Regions from separate parts of the Methylophilus sp. Q8 genome, predicted to be linked through region 2. Evidence: predicted binding sites of a transcription regulator. Region 2 holds the regulator's gene; each other region holds the start of a gene.

Region 1 (2,276 bases), 130 kb from region 2:
ATGTGGCACCAGGCGCTTGTATGAGTTAGTGCCTGGGTTAGTGATCGCGTTCAATGCGCGCGCGTGTTTGATGATGCCGCCGATGTAGTACAGGGCGAAATCGCTCAAACCAGCATAGCCGTTACCTGCAAACAGGTTTTTGCCATCTTTCCATACGGATTGATGCACGTGCATACCAGAACCGTTATCGCCAAACATTGGTTTAGGCATAAAGGTTGCAGTTTTACCGTAAGCGTGCGCGGTGTTGGTCACTACGTATTTCAGGATTTGCGTCCAGTCAGCACGTTGTGTCAGTGTTGCAAATTTAGTACCGATTTCACATTGACCAGCAGTCGCCACTTCATGGTGGTGCACTTCAACTGGCACGCCCAGCTCTTCCAGTGTCAATACCATGGCAGAACGGATGTCGTGCAGTGAGTCGACTGGTGGTACTGGGAAGTAGCCACCTTTAACGCCTGGACGGTGGCCTGTGTTGCCGCCTTCGAATTTTTCACCTGATGACCAGGCTGCTTCTTCGGAGTTGATCTTAACGAAGCTACCACCCATGGTGGCATCCCATTGTACGCTGTCAAAAATGAAGAACTCTGGCTCAGGACCGAAGTAGGCTGTGTCGCCCAGGCCGCTGGATTTCAGGTAGGCTTCAGCGCGTTTCGCCAAGCTACGTGGGTCGCGGTCGTAACCTTTACCATCTGTAGGGTCAACAACATCACAGGTTAAAACCAATGTTGGCTCGTCAAAAAACGGGTCAATGTATGCGGTGCTTGCATCAGGCATCAGTTGCATGTCAGAGGCTTGAATGCCTTTCCATCCAGCGATGGAAGAGCCGTCAAATGCATGGCCTTCAGTAAATTTATCTTCGTCGAAGTGAGAAACTGGCACAGTCACGTGCTGCTCTTTACCTCTGGTGTCGGTAAAACGGAAATCGACAAATTTGATGTCGTTTTCTGCAACCAATTTCATTACGTTTGCAACGGACATTACATTCTCCTCAATGATCAAGGTCTAAATTTTTAAGTTGCACACGCAAAAAGCGGGGCATGTTGCGGATGTCCCGGAACGTGAGCAAGTGTCAAACAATGGATAGTTGGGATTCAGCCGGATGACCGAATCCCAGGAAATCTCAATGTGTAATATTAGCAGGAAGCATGCCACGCCAAAATAACCATTTTGCATGGTTAAGGGGTATCTTACATAAAATTATAAAAACATCATGCACTATTTGTGTGCAATGCAACAAATTGAGCACCAAAATTGTGCATTGTGATTTTGACTTGCTTTCGCGGGTATACTCGCCGTTTTAGTCCTTGTGTGAATGAATGAAGGTGTGATTTGGAAAGCGTAGAAAATATCTTAACTCAGGCCCATGTCCGCGCCTCACAAACCGGCTTGTCATATGCAGGTGCGGTGACACCACAAGAGGCCTATGCATTGATTAGCCAGAATAGCGAAGCGGTGTTGGTCGATGTACGCTCACGTGCGGAGTTGGAATTGGTCGGGCGCGTGCCGGTAGCAACCCATGTCGAGTGGGCGTTTTATCCTGGCATGGTGGCAAATGCCGAGTTTGCTGCACAATTGCAAGCGCAAGTGGATAAATCTCGCACCGTGATTTTTATGTGCCGTACGGGCGGACGCAGCCATAATGCGGCTCTGCTGGCACAGCAATTGGGCTATAGCAATGCTTACAATATGATTGAAGGCTTTGAAGGCGAGGCCAATGCGCTGAAGCAAAGAACCTTGATTAACGGCTGGAAGCATGCTGGCCTGCCGTGGACTAATTAACGCTGTATCAATCACTTTAGACAAATGAAGCTTTGCCGCGTATGACCGTTGAAAAGTATGCAGTGATTGGTCATCCAATCGAACATAGCAAATCGCCATTGATCCACCAGGCCTTTGCACAGCAATTCAATAAATCCATCGTTTACGAGAAGGTGCTGGCGCCTTTGGATGGCTTTGCTGCAACGATTGCGCGCTTGCAAGCCGACGGTTATGTGGGCGCCAATGTGACGGTGCCATTTAAGTTTGAGGCTTTTGATGCCTGCCAGGATTTATCTGCGCGGGCGCAGGCGGCAGGTGCGGTGAATACTTTAAGCTTCAAAGCTTCGCAGTTGCTTGGTGACAATACGGACGGCTGCGGCCTGGTCAACGACATCCTCAAACATCAGCAAACGCGCCTGGCTGGTAAAACCATATTGTTGCTTGGTGCTGGTGGTGCTGCGCAAGGCGTGGTGTTGCCTTTGCTTGAACAGCAGCCCTTGCAACTGACCGTTGCTAAT
Region 2 (2,276 bases):
TAATATCAAGGTCGGTTTTGCGCAGGAGATCGTCGCCCGTTTCCACGGCCAGGCGGCGGCTGAAAAGGCCCTGCAAGACTTCCAGACCCGTGCCAAAGGCGGGATTCCTGATGATGTGCCTGAGGTGGCAGTGGCGATTGACGGTGATAGCATCAGTATCAGCCAGTTGCTCAAGCAGGCGGGTCTGGTGGAAAGCACCAGTGAAGCCATGCGCGCCGTGCAACAAGGCGGCGTGAAGCTGGATAGCGTAAAAGTTGATGATAAAAACCTGTCACTGGCAAAAGGGGTGACCGTGGTGGCACAAGTCGGCAAGCGCAAGTTTGCCAAAATCACCATCCAGTAAACATGTGTTACTGATTAAAAAAGGCCGCATTTGCGGCCTTTTTGGTTTACAGCGATTTGCGTAAGTTGGCCGGTGGAATATTCAGCGATTCGCGGTATTTGGCAATGGTGCGGCGCGCAACCACAATGCCTTGCTGCGCCAGCGTATCGGTGATTTGATTGTCGGACAATGGTTTTTTCTGGTTCTCTTCAGCGACCATTTGTTTGATCAGGGCGCGAATGGCGGTTGCAGAGCATGAGCCGCCCGCATCGGTGGCAACTGAGCTGCCAAAAAAGTATTTAAGTTCAAATACACCGCGTGGCGTGAGCATATACTTATGCGTTGTCACGCGAGAAACCGTGCTTTCATGCAAGTCGAGCTCTTCGGCAATTTCGCGCAATACCAGGGGCCGCATGGCAATTTCACCATGTTCAAAGAAATTGCGCTGTCTGTCCACAATCGCTTGCGACACACGCAAGATGGTAGAAAAGCGTTGCTGGATATTTTTAATCATCCATTTGGCTTCCTGCATCTGGCTCTGCAGATATTGGCCGGAGCTTTCACGGTTGCGCTTGAGGATATCTGCATACAACTGATTGATACGCAATTTGGGGATCACGCCATCATTGAGCGATGCCATCCAGATGCCTTTGATTTTTTTGACCACGACATCGTGCTGGATAAAGTGGTCATGGCTAAAGGTCGCAAACTCGTTGCCTGGCTTGGGATTTTGCTGGCGAATCAGGTGTTGCGCGCCTTTGAGCGCGGCTTCGTCGCAAGTGAGTACCTTGCGCAATTTGACAAAGTCTTTGTTGGCGAGCAATGCCAGGTGATCTTTGGCAATCGCCATCGCAATACGCAAATAAGGTGTCTCAGGCGGCAGTACTTGCAGTTGTAGCAAGATGCATTCACGCAGGTCACGTGCGCCGACGCCGATCGGATCCAGGTTCTGGATCAATTTCAGTGCGGTTTCCAGCTCCAGTAACTCAATTTCCAGCTCTGGCGGCAACAGGTCGACAATCTCTTGTAAATCCTGCTCTAAATAACCATCATCGTTAATGCTGTCGAGCAAAAATTTCACCAGATCCATGTCACGCTTGGATAGATGTGCCAACTGCATCTGGTTGATCAGGTGCTCGCGCAGACTGATATTGTTGGCGTCCTGGCGAGAGAAGTCACTATCTTCATCATCGAGGTTGTTGCGGCCCGCTTCGTCCCAGTTGCTGGCACTGCCAAACTCTTCGTAGTCATCTTCAAACTCGGGCGGCGTGAATTCTTCATTCAGATTCGGTTGTTCGCCTTCAGTGCCGCTCGTTTCGTCACGTGGTTCATCACGCAGACTCTCTGCAGGAGGAGTGAGGTCGTTTTGGGTAGCGACATCAAATGAACTTGCATCCACCTGCTCTGTGTCTGTCGAGCTGGTGGCCAATGGCGAGTTATCTTCAAATTCTCCTTCTTCGCCGTCAGCCATTTCCAGCAGCGGATTTTCCTGCAGGATGGTTTCCAGCTCCTGGCTTAACTCCAGCGTGGACAACTGCAACAGGCGGATGGACTGCTGAAGTTGCGGGGTGAGCGCCAGGTTTTGTGAGATGCGTAATTGCAGGTTTTGCTTCATATCAGGTTACAGCCTAAAATTCTTGCCCAGATAGACTTCACGTACGCCTTCGTTCTGAATGATTTCGTCTGGCGTGCCTGCGGCAAACACAGCGCCTTCATTAACGATATACGCCCGGTCACAAATATCCAGGGTTTCACGCACGTTGTGGTCTGTAATCAAAATGCCAATATTCTGGCTGCTCAGGTAGCGGATAATTTTCTGGATCTCAATCACCGCAATCGGGTCAATCCCGGCAAATGGCTCATCCAGCAGGATGAATTTCGGGTCTGTGGCCAGGCAGCGCGCAATCTCTACGCGGCGGCGCTCGCCGCCCGACAGGCTGACGGCCTGGCTGTG
Region 3 (2,276 bases), 370 kb from region 2:
GCACTTCATCAAGCTTAAATGGCTTGATTATTGCGGATACAAATTTCATTTGCTTCTCCCGTTGTTAACTCTGACGGGCACAATGCCCGCCAGATCTAAACTTGCTTATTTAGAATGTACGACCGACCGTTAATACCAGACGACCATCATTCAGATTTTTACTTTGCGCTTTGGTGCTGGTACCTTTACCGTTAAAGCTTGTACCACCATAGCCATTTTCACCCCAGTAGCGGGAGTTGTCTGACTCAACCCAGTATACGCCGGCGTTCCAGCCTTCGGTAGCACCAATTTTGAATGCTTTACTCAGACCAATTTTCCAGTCTGTGTAGTCTGGGTTAGTAGCACCAGAAATGGAAGTACTTGGCAAGTTTACGCCGCCATCTGGGCTAAAAGATTTGTCCAGTTTACCCGCCACATTCAAACGACCAACGTGAGCAATCAATGTCAAATCCCACCATGGCAATGGATAAGCCGCGTTCAATTCAAAATAGGTAGAGCCCTTAGTGCTGCCATCCCAACCTGTAGACTTATCCGCGCCCCACCAGTCAGTCAATGTGTAAGACAACTTACCGCTTAACCAACCGTAGGATAAACCAACGTTAGCTTCATAAGTGTCCCAACTACCACCTTTAGGTGTCAATACATCATTTGGGTTAGCCGCATTTGATGCACGGTATTTTTTCCATGAACCACCTGGATACAGGTAGCCATACAGACCAGCACTCCAGCCCAAACCTTCAACAGCAGGTACGCTACCGTTGTAACCAGCATAAACATCAATTTCAGTGGTCGAATCAGGATAAGTGTTAGGTGACACGCCTGAACCCCAAACACCAGCATAGAAGCCGCTAGAATGGGTGATATCCATACCGCCTTGTGCGGTTGGTTTGTGCCATGTTTGTGAAATACCACGTGAGTAGTAATCTGATACAAAAGAAACGTTACCGGTCGCAGACCAGTCAGATTTAGCTTCTTCTTTAGCCTCTTCAGCTGCGTATGAAGCTTGTGCAAAAGATAATGCACCCAAAACTGCTGTGAGCAAAATAGATTGACGCATTTATGAGTCCTCTCTCTGTGAAAATCTTTGATCGAATTGTTGTAAACGAGAATGAAACAACATTGACCACAAAGCAAGGCACGTGCCAACCTATATAAACTAATAAAATCAAATAATTAACATTAAAATATAAAGTTAATTATTAAAAAAACATAATAACAAATTGTTTTTTATTAATTATGAACTTATTGTATTGGGGTAATTATATTTCCAACCCTGCTATACATGCTAAAATATTGTGCAAAGGAGTGCTTACCATGCTATTTACCAATGAAAAAATTAAAGAATTATCTTTTAAAATCAAACAACTAGTTGATTCAAGCCCCATTTCAGAGCTAGAAACCAATTTGCATGCACTATTTCAGGGCGCGCTCACCAAAATGGAACTTGTTTCACGCGAAGAATTCGATATTCAGTCAGCATTATTGGCACGTACCCAGCAACAATTGAAAACACTGGAAGAAAAAATCAGCCAGTTGGAACAGGCTCAACCAGCCAAGAAGTAAAAATTAATTTACAATTGTTAGCATTCCAATATTCAGGAGTGCGAAATGAGTCTGGCGGTGTTATACAGTCGTGCACTGAGCGGCATGGACGCGCCAGAGGTGGTGGTAGAAGTGCATTTGGCCAATGGCTTGCCAAGTTTCACCATCGTCGGCCTCCCTGAAACCGAAGTAAAAGAGAGCAAGGACAGAGTACGGGCGGCGATACAGACGGCACAATTTGAGTTCCCAGCCCGTCGCATTACCGTCAATCTGGCACCGGCCGACCTGCCAAAAGAAGGCGGACGCTACGATCTGCCGATTGCGCTCGGCATTCTGGCCGCCTCAGGCCAACTGCCCAAACAACAGCTGGCAAATTATGTGATTGCCGGTGAACTGGCGCTCACAGGCGCATTACGACCAATTCGTGGCGCGCTGGCGATGACATATCAACTGCTACAAGACAAAGCGGGCACCAGAGCGGCTATCTTGCCCCAAGAAAGTGCATATGAGGCGAGCCTGGTCGAAGGCTGCACCATTTTTGCGGCAGACAGCCTGCTTGATGTATGCGCGCATTTGTCTGACAAACAATCGTTGCCACAACACCCCTTGGTCACGCCGACGACAAACACCTTGCTGCCAGATTACCAGGAGGTCAAAGGCCAGCTACGCGCCAAACGCGCACTGGAGATTGCTGCGGCCGGCCAGCACAGCCTGCTAATGAGCGGCCCACCAGG

What was found. The regulator sigma-54, encoded in region 2, starts transcription at its own class of promoters, with help from an activator protein. The targets are predictions, from matches to a motif close to TGGCACNNTTCCTGCT.
Region 1: a site for sigma-54 is predicted at 1,136-1,151, ahead of glnA (type I glutamate--ammonia ligase). Genes of this name have one in related genera too.
Region 3: a site for sigma-54 is predicted at 1,130-1,145, ahead of GQ52_RS04205 (TorF family putative porin). Genes of this name have one in related genera too.

Annotation. Positions count from the first base shown of each region.
Region 1 is NZ_JUHE01000001.1:1,081,851-1,084,126, forward strand. It holds gene glnA (type I glutamate--ammonia ligase) at 1-978, opposite strand, end outside; gene GQ52_RS05260 (rhodanese-like domain-containing protein) at 1,330-1,779, shown strand; gene aroE (shikimate dehydrogenase) at 1,821-2,276, shown strand, end outside.
Region 2 is NZ_JUHE01000001.1:1,212,258-1,214,533, forward strand. It holds gene tyrS (tyrosine--tRNA ligase) at 1-343, shown strand, start outside; gene GQ52_RS05860 (RNA polymerase factor sigma-54) at 390-1,937, opposite strand; gene lptB (LPS export ABC transporter ATP-binding protein) at 1,944-2,276, opposite strand, start outside.
Region 3 is NZ_JUHE01000001.1:845,371-847,646, forward strand. It holds gene glnK (P-II family nitrogen regulator) at 1-49, opposite strand, end outside; gene GQ52_RS04205 (TorF family putative porin) at 110-1,057, opposite strand; gene GQ52_RS04210 (accessory factor UbiK family protein) at 1,315-1,563, shown strand; gene GQ52_RS04215 (YifB family Mg chelatase-like AAA ATPase) at 1,609-2,276, shown strand, end outside.